DNA from 3 places in the Enterococcus sp. LJL99 genome. Region 3 is predicted to be linked to each of the others. Evidence: riboswitches for the same ligand, from Rfam matches in the RefSeq annotation. Region 3 holds a riboswitch; each other region holds the start of a gene.
What was found. A riboswitch is a leader RNA that binds a small molecule or an ion and turns the genes downstream of it on or off. The one in region 3 is predicted to bind magnesium.

Region 1: it holds a riboswitch for magnesium, as region 3 does, so the genes downstream of both, ACYSNW_RS17815 (MgtC/SapB family protein) here and ACYSNW_RS09715 (phosphatase PAP2/LCP family protein) in region 3, are expected to answer to the same signal.
Region 2: it holds a riboswitch for magnesium, as region 3 does, so the genes downstream of both, ACYSNW_RS09275 (hypothetical protein) here and ACYSNW_RS09715 (phosphatase PAP2/LCP family protein) in region 3, are expected to answer to the same signal.

Annotation. Positions count from the first base shown of each region.
Region 1 is NZ_JBTXLT010000021.1:20,302-31,406, reverse strand. Features, by position in the region: gene clpB (ATP-dependent chaperone ClpB) at 112-2,718, opposite strand; gene mgtA (magnesium-translocating P-type ATPase) at 3,000-5,660, opposite strand; gene ACYSNW_RS17820 (GNAT family N-acetyltransferase) at 5,934-6,401, opposite strand; gene ACYSNW_RS17815 (MgtC/SapB family protein) at 6,436-7,095, opposite strand; M-box (ykoK) riboswitch at 7,352-7,522, opposite strand; gene ACYSNW_RS17810 (hypothetical protein) at 7,647-8,120, opposite strand; gene dnaI (primosomal protein DnaI) at 8,492-9,430, opposite strand; gene ACYSNW_RS17800 (replication initiation and membrane attachment family protein) at 9,432-10,835, opposite strand; gene nrdR (transcriptional regulator NrdR) at 10,857-11,105, opposite strand, start outside.
Region 2 is NZ_JBTXLT010000005.1:102,816-113,920, reverse strand. Features, by position in the region: gene ACYSNW_RS09295 (YfhO family protein) at 1-2,014, shown strand, start outside; gene ACYSNW_RS09290 (LCP family protein) at 2,105-3,031, opposite strand; gene ACYSNW_RS09285 (FtsW/RodA/SpoVE family cell cycle protein) at 3,488-4,654, opposite strand; gene ACYSNW_RS09280 (FtsW/RodA/SpoVE family cell cycle protein) at 4,651-5,835, opposite strand; gene ACYSNW_RS09275 (hypothetical protein) at 5,832-6,098, opposite strand; M-box (ykoK) riboswitch at 6,483-6,651, opposite strand; gene mprF (bifunctional lysylphosphatidylglycerol flippase/synthetase MprF) at 7,008-9,596, opposite strand; gene ACYSNW_RS09265 (hypothetical protein) at 9,812-10,570, opposite strand; gene ACYSNW_RS09260 (ABC transporter ATP-binding protein) at 10,582-11,105, opposite strand, start outside.
Region 3 is NZ_JBTXLT010000005.1:210,605-221,709, forward strand. Features, by position in the region: gene ACYSNW_RS09710 (beta-glucoside-specific PTS transporter subunit IIABC) at 1-1,800, shown strand, start outside; gene ACYSNW_RS09715 (phosphatase PAP2/LCP family protein) at 1,931-3,646, opposite strand; M-box (ykoK) riboswitch at 3,899-4,065, opposite strand; gene ACYSNW_RS09720 (BglG family transcription antiterminator) at 4,432-6,369, shown strand; gene ACYSNW_RS09725 (PTS sugar transporter subunit IIA) at 6,362-6,823, shown strand; gene ACYSNW_RS09730 (PTS galactitol transporter subunit IIC) at 6,846-8,198, shown strand; gene ACYSNW_RS09735 (PTS sugar transporter subunit IIB) at 8,200-8,484, shown strand; gene ACYSNW_RS09740 (triose-phosphate isomerase) at 8,520-9,221, shown strand; gene ACYSNW_RS09745 (class II fructose-bisphosphate aldolase) at 9,484-10,311, shown strand; gene ACYSNW_RS09750 (YjbQ family protein) at 10,328-10,846, shown strand; gene ACYSNW_RS09755 (1-phosphofructokinase family hexose kinase) at 10,991-11,105, opposite strand, start outside.

The DNA.
Region 1 (11,105 bases), on a different contig from region 3:
ATTATATAGAACATACGTTCTTTTGTCGAGTATATAAAAAAAGTAGCGACAAAAAATCATCGTGTGACCTTTTGCGCTGCTTTTTTTATTAAACAAACTATAAGTTAAAATCTACTTCTCTTCAATTACTTTATTTTCAAACACTAGTTGACCGTCTAATAAACTGATTGTCACTTGTGTTTTCGGCATTACTCTACCTGAAACAATTTCTTTTGCTAAAGGCGTTTCAACTTCTTTAGTAATAAATCGTTTTAGCGGACGAGCGCCATAAGCTGGATCATAGCCACTTTCTGCAATCCAAGTTTTTGCTTCTTCTGTGATAACTAATTCTATTTCTTGGTGTTCTAGACGACATGCTAATTGATCCGTCATCTTACCAATGATTCCTTTCACATTTGCTAAACTTAGTGGCGTGAACAAAATTGTATCATCAATTCGATTTAAAAATTCAGGTTTGAAGTGTCCTCTAAGGATTGTCATCACTTGCTCTTCTACAGTCTCTGGAATTGTTCCTTCCGCTGTTACGCCTTCTAATAATAATTGTGAACCGATATTGCTTGTCATAATCATTACCGTATTTTTGAAATCAACAACACGACCTTTAGAATCTGTTAAACGGCCATCATCCAATACTTGTAATAAAATATTAAAAACATCAGGATGTGCTTTTTCGATTTCATCCAATAAAACAATTGTATACGGATTACGTCGAACGGCTTCAGTCAATTGACCGCCTTCTTCATAACCAACATAGCCTGGAGGAGCTCCAACTAAACGAGAAACACTATGTTTTTCCATATACTCACTCATATCGATACGTACCATATGATCTTCTGAATCAAATAAATCTTCAGCTAAAGCTTTAGCTAATTCTGTTTTACCAACACCTGTTGGACCTAAGAATAAGAATGAACCTAGCGGACGATTTGGATCTTGTAAACCAGCACGAGAACGAATAACAGCATCACTAACTGCATCTACCGCTTCATCTTGACCAATGACTCGTTGATGAAGGGTCTCGTTTAATTTCATTAATTTTTCTCGCTCACCTTCGACTAATTTTGTCACCGGAATACCTGTCAAACGACCGACTACTAAAGCTATTTCATTTTCAGTAACGGCTTCTTGAACCATTTTAATGCTATCTTTCTCATTTTTAGCTTCTAATTCTTTTAATTCTTGTTCTAATTGTGGGATTGTTCCATGACGTAAAACGGCCGCTCTTTCTAAATCATAATTGTTTTCAGCATCTTCAAGTTCATGTTTTGCCTTATCAATTTCTGATCGTTTATTGCTAACTGCATTCACTTCTTCTTTTTCTGTTTCCCATTGCATTTTCATAGCATTCGCTTCTTCGCGAAGGTCAGCTAGTTCTTCTTGCAAATGAGTTAACCGTTTTTTACTTGCATCATCTGATTCTTTTTTCAATGCTGCTTCTTCAATTTCCAACTGCATTAAACGACGTGTCACTTGGTCTAATTCTGTCGGCATAGAATTCATTTCTACTCGAATCGTTGCACTTGCCTCATCCACTAAATCGATGGCTTTATCAGGTAAAAATCGATCTGTAATATAACGATCTGAAAGAGTTGCCGCAGCAACTAAAGCATTGTCATGAATGTTGACTCCGTGATGAATTTCAAAACGTTCCTTTAATCCACGTAAAATACTAATCGTATCCTCAACAGTCGGTTCTTTTACTAATACTTTTTGGAAACGACGTTCTAATGCCTTATCTTTTTCCATATATTGACGATATTCGTCTAAAGTTGTAGCACCAATCAAATGTAGTTCTCCACGAGCTAACATCGGTTTTAATAGATTTCCAGCATCCATGCTGCCTTCTGTTTTACCAGCTCCAACAATGTTATGAATCTCATCGATAAAGAGAATGATTTTCCCTTCACTTTTTGTTACTTCTTTCAAAACAGCTTTTAATCGTTCTTCAAATTCACCACGGAATTTTGCTCCAGCAATCAAAGCTCCCATATCTAATGAAAAAATCGTTTTATCTTTTAAATTTTCTGGAACATCTTTACGTACAATTCGTTGTGCTAATCCTTCGATAATTGCTGTTTTACCAACACCGGGTTCTCCAATTAGCACAGGATTATTTTTCGTTTTACGAGATAAAATACGAATCACATCACGAATTTCTTCATCTCGGCCAATAATTGGATCTTGCTTTCCACTTTTCACTTGTTGAATTAAATCAACACCATATTTTTCTAAGGCTTTGTATTGCTCTTCTTGATTTTTAGAGGTCACACGATCTCCTCCTCTCATTTCCTCTATATTATGTCTTAGTTCTTTTTCATTGATTCCTTGACTAATCAAATATTTCGTCAAGCGATAATTTTTCAGTTTCATCAACGCTAAAATAACAATCTCCGTTGATAAAAATTCATCACCAAAAGATTCTTTTATTTTATCTGCTTCGCTAAATAAATTAAATAAGTTTTGACTCATGCTTTGTCCATATTGAACATTTCCACCTTGAACACTCGGATATTCATCGATTGCTTTATCTATTTCACGTTCAAATGCTTCGATATCTAAGCCAGCATCTGTATAAAAATTTCGTCCGAAATGACTAGGCTGAATAAATATTTTCCATAAATGAGCGATGTCAATTTCTTGATGGTGACGAGTGATAGCTACTTGTTGTGCCTCTGCAACTGCTTCTTGTAACGTTGTTGTCATTTTTTCAATATTCATTAATAGGCCTCCCAATTGGTCATTTTATTGTTTTGTATTAGAGCGTGATTAAATGAATACCTTTGTAGTATTCTCTCCTGCTCTAGAATCATTCATTATTTTTAGGTAAGAAGGTCAGTAAATAATAGTTAATATACTAACCTTACTTTTACATCATACACCATTGGTCAGTAAAGGTCAAACAAAAAGTTTCATTCTTTGCTATTATAATAACTCTTTAAATAAAAAAAACCAATTGAAACCCTAAACAGCGGATTTCAATTGGTTTTTAAGCCTATTTATTAAAGTAATTCTTTAAATCTATTTACATAAATTTTCTTAACAAACATTACAAATGCAAGATAAGCAAAGACTGTAATTGCTAACCAACCAAAGTAGTTAAGTGGTAGTTCTGCCAAACCTAGATTTTCACCAAAAGCTGTGAATGGTAAAATTGTTCCAACAGCAATCCCAATAGATGTAATTGTCGTCAAAATAAATGATGCACGACTTTGTAAGAATGGGATTTTTGGTGTACGTAGCGTATGAATTACTAATGTTTGAGACCATAGTGACTCAACAAACCAACCTGCATGGAAAATAGCAATAAACATTGCTTGTTGTTCTGGACCTAAATCGTGGTAACCTGCACCCATAATTTGTGGACAAATCACAAAATACATCAATAGATACGTAGTCACATCAAAAACAGAACTTGTTGGTCCAAGCCATTTCATAAACGAACCAATAGAAGTCGCATCCCATTTTTTAGGTGTATCCAAGTAATCAGTATCCATATTATCCCATGGGATTGACATACACGAAATATCATAAATCAAATTCAAGAATAGTAATTGAAGTGGCAACATTGGTAAGAAAGGTAAGAACAGACTTGCAACGACAACTGAGAACATATTCCCAAAATTAGAACTAGCAGTCATTTTGATATATTTCATAATATTACCAAAAGTTGTTCGACCAGATAAAAGACCTCTTTCTAATACCATTAAATCTTTTTCTAATAAAATAACGTCTGCTGATTCTTTGGCAATATCAACTGCAGTATCAACTGAGATACCTACATCGGCTTCTTTCATAGCAGGTGCATCATTGATTCCATCCCCCATAAAGCCAACTGTATGATTATTTTCTCTTAATACTTTAACAATTCTTGTTTTTTGTTGTGGTGTTAATTTCACGAAAATATTATATTTTTCAGTAATTGTTTTCAATTCAACATCATTCATTTTTGCAACTTCACTACCAGAAATCAGTTCTTCGTTTTCTAAACCAACTTGTTTACAAACTGATTTAGTAACTAATGCATTGTCGCCTGTTAATACTTTTACTGATACACCATGTGTTTTCAATGCTTCTAAAGCTGCTTTTGTTGTTTCTTTTGGAGGATCTAAGAATGCAAGATAACCAATTAATACCATTTCGCTTTCATCAGAAACAGAAAACTCGCCATCTACATTTGGGTTTGTTTTTTGAGAAACTGCGATAACACGTAGGCCATCTTCGTTCAATTCTTCGACAGTTTTCAAAATTGTTTTCTTTAAATCAGCTGTTAAAGGACTTACTTGCCCTTGATAATCAACATGGCTAGAAATTTCTAGCATTTCTTCTACGGCACCTTTAGTAATGATTTGCGTTTTACCTTCTTTATTTTGAATAACCACACTCATTCTACGGCGTTGAAAATCAAATGGAATTTCGTCAACTTTGATAAAGTCAGCAGGGTTAATATTCAATTCTTCCCCAGCTGCTTCAATAATTGCCACATCCATTAAGTTTTTCAACCCAGTTTGGTAATAACTATTGAAAAAGGCATGACGTAGTACGCGACTATCTTCTTTACCATCACAATCTAAATGATACTCTAAAATAATTTTATCTTGCGTTAATGTTCCTGTTTTATCGGTACATAAAACATCGATTGCACCAAAATTTTGAATTGCATTTAAGTTTTTGATAATTGTTCCTTTTTTAGCCATAGAAGATGCACCTTTTACAAGGTTTGTTGTAACAATCATTGGCAACATTTCTGGAGTCAATCCGACAGCAACTGACAATCCGAAAAGAAATGCTTCTAACCAATCACCTTTTGTAAAACCATTAATCAAAAATACTGTTGGTGCCATAACTAACATAAAACGAATCAATAACCAAGATGTTTTACTAATCCCAACTTCAAAACTTGTTTGAGGACTCTTATCAGAAACATCATGAGCAATGTGTCCAAATAATGTGTCATCTCCTACAGAAACAACTACACCGACAGCACTTCCGCTGACAACGTTACTTCCCATAAAAACAATATTTTCATAATCCGTTTCTGCATTATGGGTACCCACTTCATAATCTGCTTTTTTCTCAACAGGATAACTTTCACCTGTCATCGCCGCTTGAGATACAAACAAATCTTTTGTTTTTACAAGTCGTGTATCAGCTGGAATCATATCTCCTGCTGATAATTTAATGATATCACCACATGCAATTTCTTCTATTGGGATTTCGACGTCAGCTCCTCTACGAACAACTGTGGCAGTAACTTTTACCATGTTATGCAATTTTTCCGCCGCTTGACTTGAGCGAACAGATTGAATCAAAGTCATTGTTCCGCTTGTGAAAACCATCACTAAAATAATAATTACACCAATCAAATCACGATCTTCTGGAGCAGCAATAACATAATCCGTAATAAAAGATATAATTGCTAAAGTAATTAGTACAATTGTAAATGGTGTAATGTACGCTCTCAAAACTTCAACGATCCAAGGTGTTTTCTTCCCTTTTGAAATGACATTTTCACCAAACTGCTCTTTTGAAAGTTCTGCTTGTTGATTACTTAACCCTTTATGTGATGTTTTAAATGTTTTAAAAATATTATCGACAGAGTTTCTTGCAAAAAACTCGTAAGTTTTACCTTCTTCTTGTTTCATGTAAACTTTTTTTTCCATTTGTTTCGCCTTCTTTCCATAAATCTTTTCCCTAAAAAATAATTAATAGAGTACAGTATTTGACATCCGAATAATGATGACCTATAAACTTCATCTATCATTTGATGGGCTTATGAAAAGAATTTGTTTAGTTAAACGAGCAGTACTATCCCATATTTAGAAACAAATACATAATAATAGTTTGATCCTTTTTTGCTAAATTCATTCTTTTTGATAAGCCCTTTTTCTTCTGACTACTGTCATCCATTTGTTTCCATCCCCTTTAACTACGTTTTATACATGGATAATCGTTCGTGTTTTCACGCGTGTATTTTGTGTCAGTTCTTTTTCAAAACCTTTCAATAGAACCTTCCCATCATAATACGCTTGACCAAATTCTTGATAACCAGCACGTACATAAAATCCCCATGCTTGACTACGACCTAATAAAAATACTTTTTTAAAACGTGTGATTCGTACAACTTCTTCAGCAAATATCAACATTTTTTTACCCACACCTTCACCTTGGTATGCATCATTTACTGCAACCTGCTTGATTTGAGCGCTTTGTTGATCTACTTTTGAAATAATTAAGGTGCCAATTACTTGATCTTCATCCAATGCAACAACATGAATATCGTTTTTTTCTTCAATCGGAATTGTTTGAATCATTTCTTTCCCAGCAGTTGCTTTTAGTAATTTATTTCTTAAAGCAATACCTGCCCAATATTCTTCACTGTTCCATTTTACGATTTTTACCATCAATGTTTTACCATTTTGATTCCTCCGTTCTGTTTTAGTTTGCCATTTGATTTACTTCTAACACTTCGGATAATTGCGATAATTGCGTAATTACTTTGTTAACAGCTAAATGTCCATTTCTTGATCCTTCGATTTCCACAAAGAGTCTAACTTTGTTGCCAGCTAAATCAGTACATGAAAAGCGATGAAAACTCAGATAATAACAATCTAATAACTGAATAATTTCCGTTCTCAAGAGGACTTCATTACTGTTGCTTGTGATTACAGATAGAAAATAAGTTGCGTCACTTACTTCACCATCAGCCTTATTTTGCGAAATCTCATCTAATTTAAAGGAAAGAGTTCTTAATAAGACATTCACTAACGTGATAATCACTGCACAAACTAATCCTTCCACGATGAAATTGGCACCAATCAAACTGCCAATAGCTGCTGAACACCATAAGGTAGCCGCTGTGTTGATTCCTGTCACACTAAAGCCATCTCGAAGAATAACGCCACCAGCCAGAAAACCGATACCACTAACAACTTGAGCGGCAATCCTTGAAGGACTGCTGTCGGATTGAATAAACGTCGATAAAAGTACGAATAAACATGCTCCAAGTGTTACTAATGTCATTGTTCTCATACCAGCTAATTTTTTGCGCCATTGCCTTTCCATCCCGATGATGATTCCCGCAAAAATACTTGCCATTACATTAACTAAAAATAAAAATTCACCTACATCAAATCCCTTCTTGCACTAAAATTAAGAAAATAGCAATAAATCTTTCTAATGAGTTGCTTCATATTTTCCTGAGTCATACAATGCAAGAAATAAAACAATATTTTTAGTTCAATTTTCGCATTTGTCCGATTCTCCTCAAAGTTTGCTTAGAACATACAAAAAACCTTTCGCCAAATACTCAGCGAAAGGTCATAATCTACGATATACGCACACCAAAAAAGCTCAAATGATCTATTCGTTGAGTTTTGGCACTATACAACGTAAAAAGCAGAACTTTTAGCTACCTTATGAAAAGCCTTGTAATCGACAATCCCTGTTCTACCCATTGGCGTCTCTCGACATTTTTGGGCAGTAGCCTATGTTTGTATAGGAGCCTCACCTAACAAATCTATTTAATTTTCTTACATGAGTCACTATACCATCAAAATGACGTTCCTGCAACTCTTTTTTGTAACAAAAGAAATTTTTTTCAAAAAAATGAAAAATCGTCTGAAAAACAAATTACATTTACGTGTTTATTAATCGATTTTTTCTACTGATTTAATCGACATTCCAGGAATTTGCGGTGGAAGAGACATTGTCATAACAGGCATGCCGTTTAATGAAAATTGGACTTTATCTCCTTTTTTCAACTCTTTTTCAGTTAAGCCACTCGCTAATTGATCCTCTGATATATTTAATACAACACCGTCATTTTTCATTGTTTTTTCCATCTCATCTGGATCTTCTACTGCTTCAATATCATTTAAAACTATACGAATTGTTTTATCTTCTCCATCGTTTAGCTCTGCATCCGCTGTTAAGACGCCAGTAAAAATCGATGTTTCACCTTCGTTTACTTTGGCCTTTGTATCCTCTGTACTTGTACTAGATTCAAGTGTTATTTCTGACTGACTAGATTCCGAGTCTTTACTTTTCTTATCGTTCACACCACATGCTCCTATTAAAATAATCGTTGCTGCTAATGCTAAAGCCATTGGTACTTTTTTCATTAAGGTATCCTCCAATAGTTACTTTTTTTAGGACATGTCTGAAAATCAATCATAGGAAAAATACTTTGTTAACTCCCAAAACCAAACAAATGGCACAATCATTTCCAGATGCTCTCTAGCCAAAGTAAAAATATCTTCTGTTTCATTATTTACCTTCTAACAACATCTTACACTACTTTTCTAACTCAATATAAAATAACAATACACGAAGATTCTTAATAATAGGTTAATTTATCTTTAAAAATTAATTTAATTTTTCTTTTTCATCCGACTTAAAAAGGAATTGAGACGAAATATATAGCACTACTTCAATCAATTCCTTCTCTTAGTTCAACGATCTGTTCGTTCATTTAATCTCTTACTAAACATTTTCAGATCGTTGGACCATTTCGACGATCATTTCCACTCATCATAATTTCTTTTGATAAATAACGGATACGTTCCATAATCCTTCTTGCTTTAAGTGGCTCTTGTTCCCCTCTTTGAGTTACCGCTAAATGTTTTTCTAACTCTTTTAAATTTAAATTGGAAGAAAAGAACGTAGGTAACTGTTCTTGCATACGATACTGCAAAATAACACTTAAAACATCGTCTCGAATCCAAGAAGTCATAGATTCAGCTCCAAGATCATCAATCATCAAAATCGGTGATTTTTTTACTGCATCTAGTTTTTCACCAACCATGTCTTTTCCGATTGCTTGCTTCATTTCCACGGTAAATGTTGGAAAATGGACGATTGTCGTCACATACCCTCGTTCTGCCAAGCTGTTAGCTATCGCACCTAATAAAAATGATTTTCCTACCCCAAAAGTTCCTTGAAGATAAAGTCCCTTATGAAATTCTTTTGTATTCGCTGAATAGGCTTTAATAAATTTCATCGCCTCAGCTAACGCTTCTTCCCTACCATCAGAACTCAAATCAAAATTATTCAAACGAGCTTCGCGAACATCTTTCGGTATATCCATCGCACGCACTCGTTGGCGAATTTCTTCTTCTTTTTGTTTAGCGATCAATGCTTTTGTTGGTACATAGGTCACATCAATATAATGAAAGTTTAAAGCCAATCTGGGTTCATATCCAGGTGCAATCATTGTCGGATCATTTAATTGAAATTTCTTTTTTTCTTGCACATATTCGTACAATTTAGAATAACTTTTTTGAATATCTTCATCTGTCAAACGTGTTCTATTTTCCTTAATAAATAATTGGACATCAGGATCTTTCAAAACAACTTCGACCAGTTCATTATACCGTTCATTCATATCTCTTTTTTGAATAATTTTAGACATTTCTTTTCCAACATCTTCCATGTTACTCACCTTCTTCCTTCAAAAGTTCATTTAATTCTTTTCTTAATTGTGCTTGTCGTTCTTCTGACAGTTTCTTTTCTGCAGTTGGATTTTCCACCCAGTCTGGTAGGGTTTCTTGTCTGATTGGTCGTCTATTTGTCCCATAATTATTTCGATTTTGCTGCTTTTCTTTTCCTTTTCGAGCTAATTCTCTAACATGAGTAATTGCTTTTTCAGGTGAAAAAATCTCGCTTTGAGCCCACTCATTCGCAATTCGATTCACATAATCTGCTTTTAACGTTGGCTGTTTTTGGATATTGAAAACATAATTAATCAATACATTAATTACACTGTTCGGTAAACCAGATTTACTGACTAAATATTTTACTAGTGATCGTTCTTGCGGAGTTGTATAACCTCCTCGTTCACTTTTAAGTGCTTCTAAATAATTTAAAGGAAAGTTTCGTTCACTATCCATAATCATTAAAATATCTTGTTCAGAAAAACCATTCATTTTTAATGAATTATACCGATAGGTTTGTTGTTCCTCATTCGTTAAATCAGCCGTTTCATTTTTAGTGACTTCGGCCTCTCTTTGTTTTTTATCCGTATCATAGGTTTGATAAATTGCTTTTTCAAATTCTTTAATAACAATTTTATTACTATAATAATCAAATGATTTCGAACAAAATTCAACCATATCTAGTTCATTGATTCCAAATAAATTATGGAATACATAGACTTCTTCTTTAAAACCTGATACATCATCTGGAAGCTGAACACCTAATTTTTTGATTCCTTCTAAAAAATATTCCCACGTAAAGCTGTCCGTAACAGCTGATACTTTTTCAGGTGGGTGAGGATCAGCGAAAGAATTTGCCATTTTATTCAATAGCGTTTGATGGGTTCCAATTTGTTCGGCTCTAAATACATAGACATCTTTATAGCTGGCTGAAATATTTTTTAACCCAGTTAATTGAGCATGTTTAGGTTGAAAATGTTTAAATAGTTTATCCATTTTTCTTTGACCAACAATATTGAGCAAGGTTAATGCCAATACTTCATCTTTAAAAAAACGCTCAACGGTTTCTGGATGATTTAAGCGATAAAAATATTTTTTATCTTCATAATTTTCAACTTTAATAAAGGTATCTAGCAAACCGATTCCTTCCAATTTTAATTTAGCTGTCTCAATTTGTTGGATACTTAAATCTAACATCGTAATCAACTCTGAATGAAAAAGCTCTTCACTCATTCCCATTGGAAAAGAAATTTCAGAAAGTAAAGTCAAATATAAGCTAAACGCCTGCGCTCCAATAATTGGTTGGTACAGTAATGCTAGTACTTCTTGTTCTTTATTAGACAATGACTCTGCAATCATCGTTTGAAATAAATCTTTAGGATATAGTTTATTTTCTTGGTTCAACGAAAAGCCTCCTTAATCTCTCTATATCTCGGTATTCGTTGATTTTGCTTTGTCGACAATATCTTGTAGTTCTTTTAGAAAGACACTCATATCTTTAAACTGACGATAAACACTAGCAAAACGGATATAAGCTATCTCATCTAAATTAACTAAATCTTCCATAACATATTCGCCAATCAAGTGAGTTGAAACTTCATTTTCTCCCATACTACGGACACGATTTTCTACATTATCAACTATTTGGACCATTTGTTCCATCGTTACTGGTCG
Region 2 (11,105 bases), 110 kb from region 3:
ATTTTCGTTCCTATACTTTTTTGCGCGAAGTTTTACCAACTGGAAACGATATAAACAGAGCCTTCTTCCCTACGGTATTACTTCTTTATTAGCTGGCGGCGCATCCATGATTCTGGTTTTACCTGCCGTTATGGATTTAAGAACCAATGGCGAAACATTCTCTACAATCTCAAGCTTTAAAACCGAGGCGACAGCGTTTTGGGATATTGTCATGAAAAATATGATTGGGGTTTATGATACAACTAAATACGGCTCCATTCCGTTCATTTATGTTGGTTTATTGCCATTAATCTTTTGTGTTTTCTACTTTGTAACCAAGCAAATTCCACTTAAAAATAAACTACTTTTTGGAAGTTTGTTTGTTGTCTTGATTGCGAGTTTTTATATTGTGCCACTAAATCTGTTTTGGCATGGCATGCATGCGCCTAATATGTTTTTATTCCGTTATAGTTTCCTATTCTCTTTCTTAGTCGTATTACTGGCTGGTTATGGGTGGGAAAAATTTGCAACAGATGACTTAGGCATTTTAACAGGGTCCACATTGATTTTGATTGCTGTTTTTGCCATTGCAGAAGGAACTTCTAGTAGCAAAAGCTATGAATTTGTGACCTTGACCTCTTTTATTTTAACCGTTTTATTTTTACTACTTTACCTTGCGGGGATTGCCTTTTATCAGCTAAAAAAAGTGCCAATGCAACAACTGGTTATCTTATTGCTTCTCTTAGTTTGTGCAGAAGCTTTTATCAATACAAAATTAATGGTCGATGGAATTTTAGATGACTGGAATTATGCTTCACGCAGCTTGTACTCTGAGCCGTATCCAGATATTAAAAAGCTGGTTGATCAAACAAAAAGTAAAAATGATTCTTTTTATCGCTTGGAAAATCTGAACCCTGTTTCATCAAATGATAGTATCAATTATGGATATAGTGGTGTCAGTCTATTTTCTTCCATCAGAAATCGCCATTCATCTGCCTATCTAAATGACTTAGGATTCCGTTCAAGAGGGACTGCGTTAAATATTCGCTATCCAAATAATACCTTGTTGATGGACTCTGTCGTTGGCATGAAATACAATATTTCTGAACAAGATCCACTAAAATACGGCTATGCTTCTGTAGGAAAAGCTGGAAAATATTCATTATATGAAAATAGCCATGCTCTTCCGCTAGGATTTTTAGCAGATGAATCAATTTATTCTGTCGAACAACCGACTAATGATAATTTAAGTAGTCAAACAAATTTATTTAATGCTCTTGCGGATAGAAATGAAACGTACTTTACCTTTTATCAACCAACCGTCGTTACAGAAAATAATGTGACGACTGAAAAAAATGGGACAGGTGTGACTTATAAAGAAAAACAAAGTAATATTGCTAAAGATATCACGTGGACAGTTAATGTACCCGCTCATACACAAGCGTATCTTAGCTTATTCCCAACAGATTTTGGTCAGCTGGAAAGTTCTTCGGCTACCATGACCGTTAATGGGACAAGTCAAAAATCTCAGATTAATATTACAGGCCAATACTATAATATTGGCTACTATGAAGAGCCTACCACTGTTACATTTACCGTTTCTTTTTATGGAACAACGGCTGTTAGCTTTATGGAACCTAAAGTGGTCGGACTGGATCTCACTGCTTTTGATGAGTCCGTGAGTGCCATTAAAGAAAAGGGTGTCGATTTAGCAACAACTGGCCGTACAGCTAAAGGCTCTGTTACAACAGAGAAAGATCAAGTATTAATAACGACGATTCCTTACGATAAAGGATGGAAAGCTTATGTGGATGGTAAAAAAGTACCTACAAAATCATTTAAAGATGCTTTTGTTAGTTTCCAAGTTCCTGCTGGCGAACATAAAATCAAACTCGTCTATTTACCAGAAGGATTTACGCTTGGTGCTATCTTGTTCTTTGTTTGTACATCACTATTTATCGTTTATATAAAATTTACAAATAAACCTAAACTAACTATTGTAACTAAAAAAAGACGTAAAAGAAGAGCTGCTTAAAAAGCACTTAGATTAAAAAAGCTAGCCACTGAAGTCATTTCTCTCAGAAAAATCTTCCTTGGCTAGCTTTTTATTTTTTATAAATTCGAATTATTGGTTTTCTCCTTTTTTCAAGAAATCACTGATTGCCTTCGCATTGATTTGTTCATCAATTTCCAGCACACTTCCAGATGGGGTGTAGTCATTGAAATCCCAGCTACCTTCTACAGGAACTGATAGAGATTCTAATGGTTTTACGCCACCTGTAACAAAGTCCTTAGCTAAATCAATAATCAAACTAGTTGGGATATTAGTATCTAAATAGCCCACTGCTTCTCCAGCAACTTTTGGCAATTGTAAAATAGGAACTAAATCTTTCGCCTGCTCAATCAACGCATTCATAACTTGCTGTTGTCTTCTGACACGACCAAAGTCACTTTCTTCATCTTTTCTAAAACGAGCGTATTGTAGTAGACTGTTTCCATCCAGACGCTGTTCGCCTTTTTTCAAGTCCACGCCATCTAAATTAATATCTTTTTCAACATCGATCTTAACACCATCTGGATAAAGATCATCAATCAACGTTTTAAAGTTATCAAAATCAATTACTACATAATAATTAATCGGTAAATCAAAACTTTCATTTAATACTTCTTTTGTTAATTGTGCACCGCCATATGCATAGGCTGCATTAATTTTATCCAAACCCTCGCCAGGAATATTTACATACGAATCACGCATAATAGAAATCAGTTTCGGTTGTTTTGTTTTTGAATTATAGTGAGCCACCATTAACGCATCTGAGCGCCCTTGGTCTCCATCATCGTAGCGAGCATCATTCCCCACAATCATTACCGTGATTTCGTGATCTTGCTTTTGTTCATCACCAGTGAAATTGGTGTTTGTTGACGGTGTTTTTAAGCTTTCTGCTTTTTGCTTTCCTTCATAAAATGAATAGACCGCATAGCTCCCTACGGCTGAAAGGATAAGCAAAATTAAGAGAATAACACAAATTAGTATTTTAACTGATTTTTTCATAATAACTTCCTTCTCGATTATTGATTTACAATCATTCAGGTATGTTTGTAAATCTTTCTACTTTTTTAGAAATATAACATCTATTTTTTGCTTTATTTTTTTAAAATCGCTTTTTTGACTATTTTAATATAACGAGTTTATAATTTTAAGTCAAATAATAGCAGTTGTTACTTATTTATTACTATACCTTATTAATAAACAAAGAAATCGGCGTTCCACTTGAATTTGTTACCATTTTCTACAACTAGCAGCGCAAAAAACTATTTCATACATAGAAAAAAACAAGAACAATTTAATTATTTCTTTAGATTTTTATTTCTTTTAGGAAGTGCTGGATTTCAAAAAAGAGCCTCAAACAAAACTAAAAATTAGTCTTGCTCAAAACTCTACATCCGAAAAAAGAGCGTGCGTTCAAGTTGGACAACTAAGCTCAACTAACTTCTTTCTTCTATTGCCTTAAAGGGAATCTTGTTTTGAATTATACATGGAAAGCACTAAGCCTATCGCAATAAAATTCGTTAAATAGGCTGTTCCTCCCTGACTTAAAAACGGTAAAGGAATTCCTGTTAATGGTAATAGACCAATGTTAGAGCCAATATTTTCAATAATATGAAATAGAAAATACATAATAATCCCTGTCGTGATATAGGCATAAAATTCTCTTTTAGAATTTAAGGTACTGATTAACATTTGATAAATCAGGTAGAAGAATAACAGTAACAATAAACAAGCACCTAAAAATCCAAAGGCTTCTGCAATCACGGTAAAAACCATATCTGATTCACGAACGGGTACATAAACCTGTAAATTGTTGATTCCTTTACCCGTCATTTCGCCAGATCCAATCGCAATTAATCCACGCGCCTGTTGATAGGAAATGGAATCTGCATACTCAAAAGGATTGAGCCAAGCATGGATTCGATTAAATTGATACGGTTGGAAATGAAGCATAGTCAAAAACTTTTGCCCAGCTTCTGTTAACACTAATAAAATCGTTGTAATTCCTAAAGAAGCTAAAACTGTTCCACTCACAGCTAAAATTTTCCAAGAACAACCTGAAACAAGTACCATACCAATAAAAATCGAGATAAACACCAAACTGGTCCCAAAATCTTTTTGATAAGCCATTAAAGCAAAAATCGGTAAACTGTATAATGTCATTTCACCTAAAAGCCAAAAATCATCTTTTAAAGTGCCCGTTTTGGGTCGGTTATTTCTTTTAGTGATTACATAAGCTAACATCAAAATATACCCGATTTTCATAAACTCAGAAGGCTGAAACGAAATCGGACCTAAACGAATCCAACGCTTTGTACTTGTCGCTGTCGCCATAACTGGATCATAAAATTTAACTAATAGACTCATTAGAAACAACGACCCGCCATAAACAAAAGGTGTTAGTTTCCACAAGTATTCTATCGGTAAAAACATCATCACAAACATCGCAATAAAACCTAAAATCGTCCAATAAAGTTGTTTTCTCAAGAGAGGCATGACATTTGTGATACTTGGATCAGCATGAAACGCGCCATATTGAGCAAGAAATCCCACCAAAATCAACAAAAGAACAGGTAATAATAACCCATAGTTGATTGGCTCTCTATCTGTTGTTAATTTATTCATTCTGCAGGCCCCTTTCCTAAAATCCATGCATCTCTCATTTCTGTTGCTCGTGCATTCATCGCAAGACCTAACACAATACTGAGAATGATCATACTAGAACCGCCATAACTGATAAAAGGAAAGGTCACACCTGTCATCGGAATATATCCAAGCAAACTGCCCACATTCACGGCTACCTGTAATAATAAGATGGTTCCACAACCAACGTAAAGAAACATATGATAAAGTACTTTCGATTTCACTGCTAGTTGATACATTCGTGCAACTAAAAAGAAGACCAATAACAATAAAATAAGACAGACTACTAACCCTAGTTCCTCAATACAAATAGCAAAAATGAAATCCGTATCCGCAGCTGGTAAATAGCCTTTTTTTTGAATACTATTTCCTAGTCCTAAACCCCAAAAACCACCATTATGCATCGCATAGTAAGCATTAGAAGTTTGAAATCCTAAGCCATTTGGATCCGCAAAAGGATTTTGCATCACTTTAAAACGGCTGACTAAATAACTAAATTTATCCGGAAGCCAGCTAGTTGGTATAGATAAAATAATCCATGTAGCTAATTCTTTAATTGTTACAATCGCACCGAAAGTTAAAATTGTAAACCAAGGAGAAAGACCATTCGCTAAAAACATAATCACAACTAAAAATGCAACCATCGCTCCCCCTGCTACATTTGGCTGTAAGACAACTAAACCAATCAACAAAATCGAAACCCAAATTGGTTTCTTATACTCTTTAAACGAAAACGGCTTTTGTTTATCTTTTGTCGCAAAGTTAGCACTTAAGTAAAGCACCATCACTAATGGAATCAGCTCTGAAGGTTGGAAAGATAAAAAACCAATCCTAATCCAACGTTGTGCGCCACCAGAAGCCGTACCTAAAATCAAAACAAATAGTAAGAGGGTAATTGACACCCCTAGTGCAATTTTTAACAATTTCCTATTACGAAAAACCGCCAAATTCACATGAAATACAACAAACATCGCGACTAAACTAATCATAAAGGAAATTCCTTGTTTCATCGCTTTACTAGAAACACCTACATCATTAATCAATAGTTGATACGTACTAGAACTAAAGACCATCAAAATTCCGACTGTACATAAAATCAAATACGGAATCAACAATGACCAATCTAGAAATCTATATTTAGCTAATTTAGAATTTTTTTTCATTTATTTTCACCATTATTCAAAAGATCATACCTTGCTTGGACTGTCATTTGCCCATCAATCGCCAACATACTACTAAACAATGCTTTACCAAATATTTTACTATCTGTAATTACAGCCGTTCGACTTCCTACAAACGTGCTTCCTACTTCCGCTAATAGGCTTCGGCAAAAAGATTTTACTATATATTTACTCGTACTCATTTTTTCAACTATTTTTGCTAACTGAAAAAAAACTATCGCTTTTTGAATTATTTTTATTTTCATTTTCTTGCTAAATCATCCATTCATATTATTTTCTTGCCTCCAACAAAATAAAAAACCATCCCTAAGAATAGCTTCTATCTCAGCGAAGGTCAATGGATGAAAGTTAAGGAAAAACAGCTTGTGAGTAAACGTTGAAAACCAAATAACTATCTCCAAAAATCTTATTCAGATTTAAGATAGTCTTGCATTATTTTCAAAAATGGTTGCTGTCAGATTATTTATATCATATATTTTCATAAAACAATCGATTTAAATAATCGGTCTCAAGCTACTCAACCTCTAAGTCTTAACTATAGATAAGAAAAAGTAGTTTTCCAAAAAACAAGTAAAATCAACTTTTTTGATTTTCCCGATTTTCAAAAGGAAAGTACTCTTGTCCCATCCTCTCATTCTCTTCGTGGAGTTTTAGCACTATGCAACGTAAAAAGTCTTGCTTTTAGCTACTTTGAGAAAAGCCTTAATTCGACAGTTCTTGTCCTACCCATGCCAGTCTTTCGACATTTCTGAGCAGTAGCCTTTGTTTGCATAGAAGCCTCACCTAACAAGTAATCGTGTTATTCTAAATATAGCTATTTTATAAATTGAAGTCAATTAGATTCAAAAAAAGATTCGTTTAAAAAAGAGGTTCATTCGCTTAAAGTTATCTGGCTCTTCAATTTCAAATCCTTGTCACAACAACCTTTATTAAGATTCTCATTAATAGAACGAGCGTTATACAGAATGATTTGATTATAAGCTAAATTTAACTCTTTCTTTAGTATTTATGCAATAGAGACAAGTTAAATAAAAAATAGCTTGCCTCTACCTCTCTATCAGTCTACTATATTCAGTTTTTAGTGTCCATCACATCTACTAAAAAGAAGCAGTTATTATGCTAAAGCATGACTAAAATCCTCAACTACGGTTAACTTATTCATCATTATTCATCACATCTTCAACTAAGAAGACTTTCTTCTTTCTACCTCGTTCAATCAATAGAAGCAACTGAATAAACGTAAACAATGCATTGCTTTGTTTCGGATACGCACAATAACGAGAAGCCCAATTAGTAACATATTGCTCTTTGGCTTTTCTTCTATCTTGAAATTCATAAATATGATACCCATAATTATAGAGAACATTAATCAATCGCTCTTCAAAAAAAGAATATTTTGTCTCACCAACATTCGCTAGTGGCGCAACACCCAAGTCAACCATTGGATAACCAAGCTGTTTAAACGTATCGATAAAATGTGTCAATAAAAAATCAGTAGTTTCGGCTGGTGCTTCATCACAATATCGTAGTAAATCATACGCAACTCTTTTTTCCGTTTGAATCTTCTTTTCAGTAATAAACCCAACAATTTCTCGTTGTTTATTGCGCATCAGACCAACAGCTGCTAAATCCAAATAGGTACGATCAAATCGACCTGAAATAAAATTTTTCTCTTTGTTTATACCCAGCCACTCATCCGAAACTCGTTTCAATTCTTCAAAAATCTCATCAGAAACAGGCTCTTGGTAAAGATGGAAAGTATAGCCTAAATTGGCTAACTGGCGCATGGTCATACTCTCTTTAGTTAGACGTGGTTGCGTAGAGTCTTTAAAGCAAATCGCGCCCTCTTCGCCTACTTTCATAAAATGATACCCTAAATCGTGCAATGTCATCACATATTCATCTGAAATTCGGTAAAATACCACTCGATATCCTAGTAAATCTGCTTGATTCATAAATGAAAACGTAGCTTGCGCCCATTTTTCAGAATCTCCAATCGGATTTCCTGCAACAAAACATTTATCTGCCTTGATTTGATAACCAAATAAAACCAGATCTTCATTCTGTTCTTGATAATAATAATATTCATAGTTCTCCAAATAAAGAAATTGGCTACTTTCATTCCCGCCAAATTTATGTAGAAGTTGCGTTAAACGATTTGTTTCAAGCGTTTCGCCTAAATGCTCTGTTGTATCTGCTAAATATTGATATAATGTAATCAAGCCAACCATCGAGATCCCTAAACCAACTAAACCAGAAAACCAAACATCATCTGAAGGAAATAGTAAAAAGGTTTGCGGCATTGGACCCGTTTTTTCAGGATGGGCACTGTAATATCCCGCTACCGCATAGATAATGAACAAACAGCCAAACAAAAGACTATCAATCACCAAAGCGCCCCATGAATAAACAAATTTTTCTCGATAAAATTCTTCTTTCGCTAGAAAAACTGCGAGTAAAATAATCAAGTAAACGATAATCAATTGCCAGGAAGTAGTTCGGGAAATCGTATTGACAATCCCAAAAATTAACAGACCAATCGTTGGCCAGTAAGCTTTTCGAACTTTCATAGAAATTCCGCGCGCTAATCCAAGTAGCAAAAAGCCAATTAGCATATTAAATGTCTGATCCAAAAAATCAAATGAAAAAGGTAATAGTACCTGGAACAGTCGGCTAACATTAGATAAATTAGTTACTGTAGATAAGAGCACCAACATAATTCCTGCAAAATAAAGCGCCGAAACCAAAATCGCATGAGCTACTTTTTGTGAAATAACTCTTGGTAAATTATCAAAGAAACGATTTACTTTAACTCCTGTTTGATGAACAAACAATATAACCCCTGTCAGAAAAGGGACTACATAATAAAATAACCGATAATAAATCAACCACACAACTGCCGTTGATTGATTTACTCCTAATTGTGATAATCCTAAAATCATCAATACATCAAAGGTTCCCATACCACCCGGTACCATTGTTAACATCCCAATTAATGTCGCTATGATAAACATTGGATAAATTGCTAAGGAAGAAACTGGAACATTCATCAATTGCCCAATTGCTAAAAAGACACACATTGCACCAAACCATTGCCCTAACGAAGCAGCAAACAGCAAAAAAACTTTTTTTGGATAGAAATGTTTAAATAATGTATGGCGCTTAAGTCTAGTAAAACCAAATAAAGCTGGAGCAATCAAGCTTCCTAATAGTAACCAAATCCAATATTCTCTAAATAAACTATCTGGTCGAATAAAAAAAACATCAACAAATGTTACAAAAGATAAAATCGAAAGACCTGAAATCAGGAACAACGCCACTTTCGAGACCGTTGCGACCACTTTTTTACGTGCTATATCTTTTCCGTAAAAATTAGCCCGCAACGTCGCACCAACGACACCGCCAAATCCAGCTAAATTATTAATAGTGTTGGTCACCCATGCTGAAACAATCCAATCCCATGTTTTCATTTTGGGTTTTCCTGCTTCTTCTAATACTTTGATTACTACATAATCGTATAAAAACATCGGTAAAATACCTAAGCAACCGATTAAGATCATACTGATACTGGTTAACTTTTTCTGTTGTGCCATTGTTTGAAAGACATCTTGCCATGACATGCCTTGTGCAATATGTGTCACTTGATTTGCCACGAAAATTAAGACAGAGCCAAGAAAAATAAGTTTTAATAGTAAACTATGAGTTTTAATCCAACCGATCAATTGATTTATTTTGCTTCTCACCGTGCTTACACATCCTTTTGTGAAGAAAATTCGTCTCTACTATGGTAGCGCATAATACATTTTTTTTCCATCTTTGTTTTAGACAGCAGAATATTTGCAGAAGTTGGACCTAAAAAATTGAACAAAAAAAATCAGAGTGAAAGAGTCATCCTTTCATTCTGATTTTCAATTAAACTAGCTTATAAACCTTATTTGATTAAGAGCCATTGTATGTCTTATAAATTTTGTTTTTCCAATATTTTCAATGAAATAAAACAAAAAACAACGGTTGATAACAATAAAATAAAGATTTGGAAACTAAACATTCCATTAAAACTAAACATAAATGTATTTGGAATCATATTTAAAATCCCAGAAACAATACTATTGATAATACTGAATCCCATAAAAATCAGAAATGATATATTTCGACCTTTCATCAAAATGCACGCAGTTGCAATCAACATCAATGAATTAATATATTGAACAAACATGCGTAAAAGTAATTGGAATCCAGAAATTTCAGAATAGTAAAAAACTTCAGAGATTACATCTTTCAATTGATCCAACGCATCAACCTGCGCCAATTTAATGACACATAAAATCAATGGAATCAACGTAATAGCTGCCATCAAGATTAGTGTACAAACAAAAATAGCACCAATTTTAGCAAAAAATAATTTTTGTCGATTTACACCGGATGCAACCATCATCGACATCACATTATTCTTATAGTCCATTGAAATCATATGAAATGGATAGATCCAAGCAAAAATAATATTTCCAAGAGCAATCATTACACTAACACCCGCTAAAGTCCCAATAAACGTAGCTGCTGTACTTGAATCATAATAATTACTTGCACTATTCGCCTCATTTAAGAGAATCAAAGTTAAAACAATATTGATGATTGAAATAACTCCTGCTGTGATTAAAAAGCTTTTATCTCGTAAAAATTTAAATAATTCCATTTTAAAAATCAATTTTGCTGTCATCTTCGTCCCTCCTAATTTAACCTTTCTTCCAATATTTTCACTTTAGCTAATTCTAAAATTTCAATTTGCTCTTCTCCTAATGCTGACTTAACATCTCCCCAACGCTCATCAGAGATATCAAGCTTCAGACTACCTTCATCATCTGTTTGATAATAAAAATTAGCTTCATCTAAAAGGGTCGCAAAACGTTCATTATTTGTTGTGTTAACCAAGCGAATCATTTTAGCTTTTTCAGCTTTCATATCAATTGTTTCAGCGATACGACCACGATCAATTACATAAACAATATCACAAAGGGCTTCTAAATCATTTTGAACATGGCTAGAAATTAATAACGTCAACCCCTGGCTTGTTAATTGTTTTAAATAGCCTTTAAACCACTTCACTGTATCGATATCTAGTCCTCGGAATGGTTCGTCTAAAATCAAAATTTCTGGTGTATGCATCAAAGCAATCAATAAAATCAATTTTTTCTGCATCCCATAAGAATAGTTCTTAACTTTTTGATCTAAAACAGAATATAAATCCAATTCAC
Region 3 (11,105 bases):
GATGAAGCGCTAAAAACAATGAACGGCGTTGTAACGATTATGAAATCGGGTGGACAATACCAAGTTGTAATCGGTAATCATGTAGCAGATGTTTTTGATGCAATCAATATTCAATTAGGCGATTTTACGCCACAAGAAGAAAGTGGCGAGCATAAAAAAACAATCGATCGTTTAATTGATCTTGTTTCAGGAATTTTCCAACCGGTATTAGGAATCATGGCTGCAGCAGGAATGTTAAAAGGATTGAATGTTTTATTCAGTGTCATGGGACTTTATAGTGATTCTAGTGGTGCGTATATCATTATCGCCGGGATGAGTGATGCCTTATTTATGTTTTTACCTGTTTTTCTAGGGTATACTTCCGCTCAAAAATTTAAGCTAAAACCATTTGTCGGCGTCTTGATTGGTTTAGCCTTATGCTATCCTAGTCTTCAATTGTCCGCGATTGCAGAAACGACAGAGCCTTTATATACATTATTCAATCATACGATTTTTGCATCACCTATTTATTTAGACTTTTTCGGCATTCCAGTGATTACGATGGATTACACCTCTACCGTGTTACCCGTTATTTTCATTGTTTTTATTGCTGCTAAGTTAGAAAAATTCTTTAATAAAGTGATTCCAGATGTTATTAAATTCTTTACAGTACCGATGTTAACATTATTTATTTCAATGATCTTAGGACTTATCGTGATTGGACCGATTGTTACCTTTTCTTCTACTTTGATTGCAGAAGGAATTTTAGCTGTTCGTAATTTCAGTCCGATTCTTTCAGGTGCTTTAGTTGGTTTCTTCTGGCAAATCATGGTTATTTTTGGTGTTCACTGGGGATTGATTCCAATTTATATTAATAATATTATGACGCTTGGTTATGATAATGTGATGATGCCATTTTTTGCGACAACTTTTGCACAAACAGCTGTTGTAGTAGCAATCATGTTAAAAACGAAAAATAAGAAACTAAAAGAAATGGCTTTTCCAGCTGCTGTTTCAGCCTTTTTCGGTGTAACGGAGCCTGCAATTTATGGAATTACGTTACCACTGAAAAAACCATTTATTATTAGCTGTATTGCTTCGGCGATTGCTGGTGCGTATTTTGGTTATGCAAATCTACGAGAATATATATTTGGTGGAATCGGTATTTTTGAATTTCCAGCAATGATTAACCCAGAAACAAAAGGGATGGGGGATATAGTTGTCGGTCTAATTGGCGCCGGTATTGCGATGGCAATTGCATTCGTGGCAACGATGATTACCTTTAAAGATCCAGAAGAAGCGATTGCAGTGGAAAAAGAAACAGAAACAACGAATGGAACTTTAACACATATCAATACGAATATGACAGTCAGCAGTCCAATCGAAGGAAAAATCGTTCCGTTAGAACAAGTTGAAGATGCGGCTTTTGCTCAAGGTTTGTTAGGTCTTGGTGTTGGTATCCTTCCAACAAAGGGTGAAGTAGTCGCGCCATTTGATGGCGTAGTTGCGACATTGTTTCCAACAAAGCATGCTTTAGGACTGATTTCAGATGAAGGAATGGAAGTACTGATCCATATTGGTTTAAATACTGTTCAGTTAGATGGTCAATATTTTGAGAGTTTTGTTGAACAAGGTGATCATGTCGTTAAAGGACAAAAGCTTTTGACTTTTGATCAAGAAAAAATCAAAGAAGCTGGTTTTTCGGTCATTACACCTGTGATTGTGACCAACTCTTCTGATTATTTAGATATTTTACCAACGGATCAAACTGAAATTACACAAAATCAAACCTTGCTAAAAGGGTTGGTAAAGAAAAATTGAATATACGTGAAAAACATAAGTAGTTGAAGTTAATTAGTTTCATATTAACGATTAATAGAATGAAATAAAAAAGCGAGTGTAAAGTAGTTAATCAGATATTCCTGTTTAACTACTTCACACTCATTTTTATTTAATAGCCATATTGGTACTCATCTACTGCAGGTTCGGAATAATCGGCAGTCGGATAAGATTCTTCATAGTATATTTCTTCATTAGCTGGATCTGAAGAAGTTGTTCCGTTTGCTGCTGGAGTTGTGGAAGTAGTTTGTTCGTTTTCAGGGTTCCAAGTAAGATTTAGTTGTTTCGCTAAAGCTTTTTGAACACGAATTTTTTCTTCATCAGGAATGATTTGATACGAAATACCTAATTCTCCAGTGTATCCATCACCAGTAAATCCTTCACCTTGTAATTGGTCACTTTCAATATTTTTAAGAGCCTTTTGATAGTTTTTAAGGACAGTAATCATTTGATCTAAAGTCATATCTGTTTGGCCATTATCACCGATTACATTAAGTAATTCTTGATAACGAAAAACACTTTTAATCGAAAGCATTTCTTGCATTAGTAATGTCGTTACTTCACGTTGACGTTTTTGTCTACCATAATCCCCATCGTATTCACGCATACGCGCATACTGTAATGTTTCCCAACCGTTTAAGTGTTGTTTTCCTTTCGGGTAATGAATGCCTTCTGCGTCAAATTCAAACTCATTATCAACATCTACGCCACCAACCGCTTCCGCTAATTGAGATAGTCCATCCATGTTAATACTAAAGTAGTGGTTGATTGGGATATCCATATAATTTTCTACAGTATCGATAATCATTTTTTCTCCACCGTATGAATGGGCATGGTTGATTTTATCATGTAAGCCATCTTCGCCGATGATTTCTACATAAGCATCTCGTGGAATACTTGTTAAGGTCGTTGTTCCAGTATCATTATTTAAGGTTGCGACCATAATTGTATTAGCACGGAAATCGGTTTTTCGTTTGGAATCATTAGCGATTCCTAAAAGTAAAATACTAATCGGTTCGCTTGAATTGCTATCAACAGGTGTTGATTTTCTTTCCAAAGGTTGATACATTGCACTGGCTGTTTTTTGTACGCTCGTGAATACTTTGATTCCGTAAGCAGTAACTGCTGAGGCACCAACTGCTAAAAGTAAAACGGAACAGAAAATTACTTTTTTAACAAAGCTTCGTTTAGCAGAACGAGAAGCGAATTTTCTATCCATATAAGCTTTTTGTAAAATTGCATAAGACAGGTTAATCCAAGTGAAACTTAACAGGAATCCGCCTAAAATATCACTTGGGTAGTGGACACGCAAGAAAATCCGACTCATTGCAATCAATAAAAGATAGACAATCAGTCCAATCTTCAATGGTTTATAATTTTTATGTAATTGTTGTAAAACGATAAATGTTGAACACACCAAGCACATAGCTAATAATGAATGCCCACTTGGGAAACTAAACGATGTTTTGGCTGCTAATTGATCAACATTTGGTCTTGGTCGTGCGACTGAGTGCTTTAAAATAAACCCTAAAAAACTGACAATCAGTACATTCGATACATTCCAAAAGGCCAATAGTCTTTTTTTATGCCACCAAAGAATAATCGAAACCACTAAGCTTACCGCAAAGATTGGAACGATTGTCGCTGTTTTTGCTAATAAATTGACTATTGAGGTCAACGTTGCATTTGGAGTCCAAGAAAATTGATAGATTGAAGAATCAAGTGTATTGAACCAATTGTAATTTTCTACGACTAAAAAAGTTAAAATCGAAAAAAGGACCAAGCCTACGATTGCGTAAACGCCATTTTTTTCTTTCTGTTGTTGCATTGTACCATCCCTTCATAGCTATCTTCAATCAATTGCAGAAGATAAAAACTATTTCTATTCATTTTATTTTTTTCTGTTCACAATAAAAAAGCGACTGAGTCAACTTTTCCATTAATAAAATAGAAAGGAAGAATCAATCGATTAAATCCGTCTGCTTACTCTGTAAAAAAGTAAGTAAAAAGATGTAGTGTATTGATAAGGAAAAACTTATCAAAAAAAGCCAAACACTATCTTTCGAGAGGCTTGACTTGAAATCAATCTCATCGTCCGAGTTTTAGCACTATATAACGTAAAGAATACTCTTAGCTATTTTATGAAAAGCCTTAATTCGACAATTCCTGTTCTACACATTGGCGTCTTTCGACGTTTCTGCGCAATAGCCTATGTTTATATAGGAGCCTCACCTAACAAGGTTATTTTATTTATAGTAGTTCTTATACCACATAATATCTCTTTGAACACCTTTTATCAAGTTTTTTTTAGAATTATCCCACTTATCTTTATAAATCTTAAAGTTTTGATAAACAATTTTGTCAATGACTATTATTAACTTAAGGATAGCTGTCAACAAAAAAATTATTTATAGATAATCTTGAACAGATTGTTTTACTAGCTTGTTATTAAATTATTGGAATGAAATTTTGAAAAGTAGTGTTTGAACGATTCGATTCGTTATTATTTTATGTCAGTAACAACCTCCAGATTAATGTGGAACTAATAAGTAATTTACTGTTGACTGAACCTAAGCTATTCTTAGTACAAGAAATTCTTTAGAGGTGAAAAAAATGATTCTTAAGGATAGGGAAGAAAAATTATTAACAGTGCTACTTAAAGAAAATAATTTTAAACCTGCTAGAGCTATTGCGGTCTTATTGAATGTGTCTACTAAAACGATTTATCAAGATATAGATCAACTAGAAAAACTCGTTGAACAGTATGATTTGTCAATAGAAAAAAAGCCTAGAAATGGGATTCGGCTGAACGGGAGTGATAGAAACAAGAATAAATTAATCGGCGATATGCAGAGTGAAAAAAATGATTCTTCCATATTTAACAATGAGTATCGAAGAGTCTTTCTTTTTTCAGAACTACTTTTTGCTAGAGAAATTCAAAGTTATGCTTTTTATGCTGATAAATTTTATATCAGTATTCAAACCATCAAAAAAGATATGGATAGCATCAAAGAATATTTGATTCAGCAAGGTGTCGAATTAGACAAAAATAGAAATTTACTTGGACAAGAATCGACTATTCAAAACGCGTTTAAAAATTATTATGAAAAACAGACCTTCACTATTACTAACCAAGGAATGCAAGACTTCGCTATTTTTGATAACGCTATCATAGAGGTTGTAAACGAATTTATTAGACCATTCAATCACAACAAAAATCAAAAAAATTATCTTATTTGTTCACTTAGAAATAGCATTTTAGTTTTTCTAAGTCGTTCGACTTTAGGTAACCACTGTGAACAGCGCTCAAATTCGGTATTTAGTGAGATTGAAAATATGCAGTTATATATGACCGCATATGAATTTTTAGAGAAATGTAATAGGGAACTTGATATCTTTTTCAAAGAATCGGATATCTATCATCTTTGTTCTTTATTATTAGCACATGGAATTAAACCAAATGCACCGAAAGTCAATTACTTACTTAAAGAGACGATTGAAACGTTTATTCATCAAATGTCATTACTAATTAATCTTGATTTATCTCAGGACGATGATTTGTTCAATTCGCTACTTTCTCATATTGCACCAATGATTTTTCGCTTGAATATGGGTGTTTCCATAAAGAATCCATTGAAAAAGCAAATTGTCGCTCAATATTCGACGATGTTTAATATAGTGAAGTATAGTGTTCATCTGCTTGAAGAAGTTTTTGAAGTAGAAATTCCTGATGATGAAACTAGTTTCTTAACAATTCACTTTCAATTAGCATTTGAAAAAATAAATTCGACGAAACATATTTTAGTCGTTTGCCCAAATGGCTTAGGAACATCTCAATTAATTTATCAACGAATTAAACAAACCCTCTCAACCAATAATGTTATTGAAAAACTTGATTTTAATGAATTTGAATCAAAAAATTTATCTGGTGTGGATCTAATTATTTCAGCGGTTAAATTACCAGAACAAACAACTGTACCCGTTAGCTATGTTTCAGTGTTACCTACTTATGAGGAAATATCGATAATCAATAAAAAAATATCAAAAATAATTTCAATAGAAAAAAAATTCGAGGATGAAACATCTCAGTTACAGTCTTATTCAATTGATATGATTCTGGATTCAAAACTCATCTTTTTACAAGAAGAGTTTCAATCAAAAGAAGAAATATTTAAACATATTAGTCATTTTCTTTTTAAACGCGGAGCTGTTACCGAAAGATTTGAAAGCGCTATTTTCGAACGTGAAAACATTGGATCGACAGGAATGGATACTGGTGTTGCAATTCCCCATGCTGACCCAAAAACGGTAATTCAAACAAGTTTAGTCATAATGACGTTGAAAAAACCGATTTTATGGGGAAATACTTCTATTCATGTTGTTGTAATGCTTTCTATAGCAGAAAAAGATATGGGCATTGCACGAACGCTTATTTCTTCTATTTATACGATTCTTAGTTCTAAAGAAAATATCGATAAAATTGCCAATTATAACAAAAAAGATGACATTATTCAGTTCTTAAAACAGAAAGGTTGTGCAGCAAATGACTAATTTTTTCGATGGCGAAATTGCCTTATTTAAAGAAAGCGATCATACAAAAGAATCAGCTTTGAAAAAACTTTCTACACAATTATATACAAAATCATTTGTTACGGATGATTTTTACGAACAAATTTTAAAACGAGAAAAAAATTTTCCAACAGGATTAGTTATAAATGGAATTGGTGTAGCAATTCCTCATACCGATAGTCAATTTGTTCGACGATCACAGATTGCTTTTCTATCCTTAACGAATCCTGTTGAATTTTATGAAATGGGTACAGATAGTACGCCAGTGGAGGTGAGAATATTATTTATGCTAGCTTTAAAAGAACCACATGAACAATTAACTATGCTACAAAACTTGATTGCTATGTTTCAAAAGCAGAATACGCTCGCTACTTTTTTAGAAATAGAAACAAAAACAGAGTATATGGACTTATTAAAAATGAATCATTTAATTTGATTACTATTAAGGAGGAATTATCATGTTAGATGCACTGCAGTGGTTTGTTGATTTAGGTGCAACCGTCGTATTGCCAATTTTAATTTTTATCTTTGGTTTAGTTTTAGGGACAAAACCAGGGAAAGCATTTTCAGCGGCTTTAACTGTAGGGGTGGGATTTGTAGGTTTAAATCTAGTTATTGAGTTGTTGACGAATAGCTTAGGCCCTGCAGCTCAGTCGATGGTTGAACGATTTGGCTTAAATTTAACTACAATCGATATTGGCTGGCCTGCTGCTGCCGCAATTTCTTACGGTACTATTCTAGGATCATTAGCCATACCAATTGCTGTTGTTTTAAATGTCGTTCTTATTATTTTGGGATTAACTAAAACGTTAAATGTTGATGTTTGGAATATTTGGCATGCGGCATTTATCTCTTCATTAATTTACGCACTTACAGGTAATTTTGCTATGGGTATTTTTGCAACGATTGTATACACGATGATGATTTTATTGTTTGGAGATTTACTTGGGCCGATTATTAATAAATTTTATGGATTTCCTAATATCACTTTTCCTCATGGAACGGCTATTCCTGGATTTATTCTTGCATTGCCGTTGAATTGGCTGTTTGATCGAATTCCAGGTTTAAAGAACTGGAAAGCTGATCCAGAAACAATTCAAAAAAAATTCGGTATTTTTGGAGATTCAACTGTGATGGGATTCATTATAGGATTGGGAATGGGAATTTTAGCAGGCTATGATATTGCGGGGATTGGTCAGCTAGCCATTCAAACAAGTGCAGTTATGGTTATTATGCCAAGAATGGTCTCTCTCTTGATGGAAGGTTTAACGCCCATATCAGAATCAGCCAATCAATTTGTTCAAAAACGTTTCCCAGGAAGAGAATTGTTTATTGGGATGGATGCTGCATTATCTGTTGGGCATCCAGCTGTTCTTTCTTCTTCTTTGATTCTTGTTCCAATAACAATTATTTTAGCCGTTATTTTGCCAGGAAATACAACCCTTCCATTTGGAGATTTAGCAACCATTCCATTTTTAATTTGCTTGATGGCTGCCGTTTTTAATGGAAATATTATCCGCACAATTTTAGCTGGAACCATTTATATGACATCAATTTTATATATTACTTCTTGGGTCGCTCCTTTAGTAACAACTGCAGCTAAAGCTGCTAGTTTTGACTTACAAGGACATGCATCAATCACAGCACTCGCTGAAGGTGGTTTATGGACCACTTTAATGTATGTTGGTTTAACTAAACTATTTAGTTGGGCTGGCTTAATTTTCATTGGCTTGGTCATCCTAAGTTTAATGATTTATGTTAATAAGATTTTACCAAAAAGGACAAAACAAACAATTGAAGGGAATGATTAGAATGAAAAAGTTATTAATTATGTGTGGAACAGGAGTTGCAACTTCTACTGTTGTAACTGGGAAAATGAAAGAATGGTTGAAAGAAAAGGGTCTTGAAAATGAGGTGAAATTATACCAATCCAAAATTGCTGATGAAGTAAACAAATTAGATGATTATGATATTGTTGTTAGTACGACTGTTGTACCAGATAAGGTGAAGGATAAAGTGATTATGGGGCTGCCATTGCTGACAGGTATTGGAACGGAAGCTATGTTTACTGAGATAGAACAAAAGATTAAGGAATAAACGTTAGGTTAAAAAATACTAGGAGGTCGTGAATTTTGTCAAAAAGAAGTATACGTTCCCCATTTTTCACAGTAAATCCGAAATCATATATGTACGGAAAAAGTGCGTTAGCCTTTGCTAAAGAACTTGATGTATTTGCTAAAAGTTATGACGTAGATATCTTATTTACTTGTCAACATGCAGATATTTATCCAATTGCAAAAGAAACAACGCATTTATTCATAACAGCTCAGCATATTGATGGTATAACACCTGGACGAGGAATGGGAAGAATTCTACCTGAAAGTGTTAAAGAAGCGGGGGCGGTTGCTACATTTTTAAATCATGCGGAGCACCCGATGGAGCTGAGTGAGCTAGTTGATGCAATAGAAAGGGCTAATTCACTGGGATTATTAACCATTGTTTGTGCCAATTCAATTACTGAAGCGAAAATAATTGCAACTCTTTCTCCAGATATTATGGTATGTGAGCCAACTGAATTGATTGGGACAGGAAAAGTGAGTGATCGTCACTATATGGAAGCCACTAATGAAGCGGTTCGGACCGTTAATCCTTCTATCTTAATACTACAAGCAGCAGGGATTTCAAGTGTTGAGGATGTTCAACAAGCGTTGGAATCAGGAGCAGACGCTACTGGCGGTACGAGTGGTATTGTTGCTACTTCAAACCCTGTTGAAACAGCAAGGAAAATGATTGAAAAAGTAGCAGAATTCAAAAATAAGAGAAACGAAAACTAGAGTCAATCTGAAAATTACTGAATCAATCAACTAGTAAAAAACGGTTGGGTAAAAGTAGCTTTCTCAGAACTAAGCTAGTGTTGTGCAATACGTACTCGATTCTCGGAGTTATTCACTTTTTCCCAACCTCAACTAGTTAACAGAAGAATAGCTTGAACGATAAGCAAAGTTTTTTATTAAACTTTTATAACGGTTATATTCAAGTTTTCAGATAATTATTGTTCGAAAAGATAGTGAAAAAATAAGAAAAGAAGGAATGGTTATGTTAGTTAATTCAAAACAAATTTTATCTGAAGCGAAGAAAAAGAAGTATGCAGTACCCGCACCCAATTTTATTGATTTAGACTCAGCACGATGTTATGTTCAACTAGCTGAAAGAAGAAAGTTACCTCTTATCTTACCCTTTGCTCAAGCGCATGAAGAATTACTTCCCTTAGAAGAAGCTGCTTTAATAGGAAAATATTTGGCAAAGAAAGCGACTGTTCCAGTAGCGTTGCATCTCGATCATGGTCAAGACGTAGCTTTTATTCATAGAGCTATTGAACTTGGGTTTACTTCGGTTATGATAGATGCATCAACAGAATCCTTTGAGCGAAATATACAACTTTCAAAAGAAATTGCTAAATATGCACATCAATTTGATGTGACTGTGGAAGCTGAATTGGGGCATGTCGGTGCTGGAGAAAATTATGAAAGCCAGTCGATGACTGATTCTATCTATACTGAAGTGGCTGATGTTGTAACTTTTGTTGAACAAACGAATATTGACTCTCTTGCCGTTTCTATTGGAACTGCTCATGGAACGTACAAAGGAACGCCGAAGTTAAATTTTGAACGTCTGAATGAAATTTCTGAAAAAGTTACAATTCCACTTGTTTTACATGGAGGTTCTTCTTCAGGCGATAAAAATCTGGCATACTGTGCTACTCATGGCATTTCAAAAATTAATATTTTTACTGATTTAATCAATGGTGCATACAATAGTATTAAAGAAAGCGAACCAAAAAATTATTTGGATTTAAAAAAAGAAGCAGCTCTTGGGATGGAAAAAATTCTCGACCATTATTATCAGCTATTCCAGACTAAGTAGAAAGGAATTTTAGAACATGGTGATTAAGCATAAAGAATTAACTGTAACCTCTAATGGTAAGAGAGCAACCTATGTTAATATTACAGAGGATGTTAAGCGATTTGTAGAAGAAACGAAACTAGAGAACGGATTTTGTGTGGTTTCTACTTCACATACGACGTGTTCTGTAATATTTGAAGAATATGTCCATGATGTTGATTGGAATGGTGATGAATTGATTCAAGTAGATCTAAATAGAATTCTAGATAAAATCATTCCCCGTCAACTTACAGAATCTGATTATCTGTACCCAGGACCGAAACATGTTGAATTTTTAGAAGAAATAGCAAAGGATCATCCAGAATTTCCAGCAGATCCTGCAACTATCTTGAACGGAGATGCTCATATTCGTGCGTCAATATTTGGCCCAGAAAAGACGTTCATTTTGAAAGATAATAAGTTACTTATTGGATCCGTGGGTTATATTTATTTTATTGATTGGGATCAAAATCGAGAACGAAACAGAAAAATCAATATTATGATTATGGGAGAATGAGTGTAATCGCTTTTAATTATTAAAAATGTAAAAAAGTAAGATAGAGCCATTTACTGCTGGTTTTATCTTACTTTTTTTGTGTTCTGAATAAGGTGATTTTAAGATAGGATAGATGGAAAATAAAATTTTAAAAAATGCATTCCATCATAGTTTGTAAATTGTTATCTGCTCCATAAAAGTAGCTACATTTTCTTTATTAATAAATCCTACCCGTTGGTGTTGTGCATTAGACATTCCGCATGCCATTGCATATTTGATC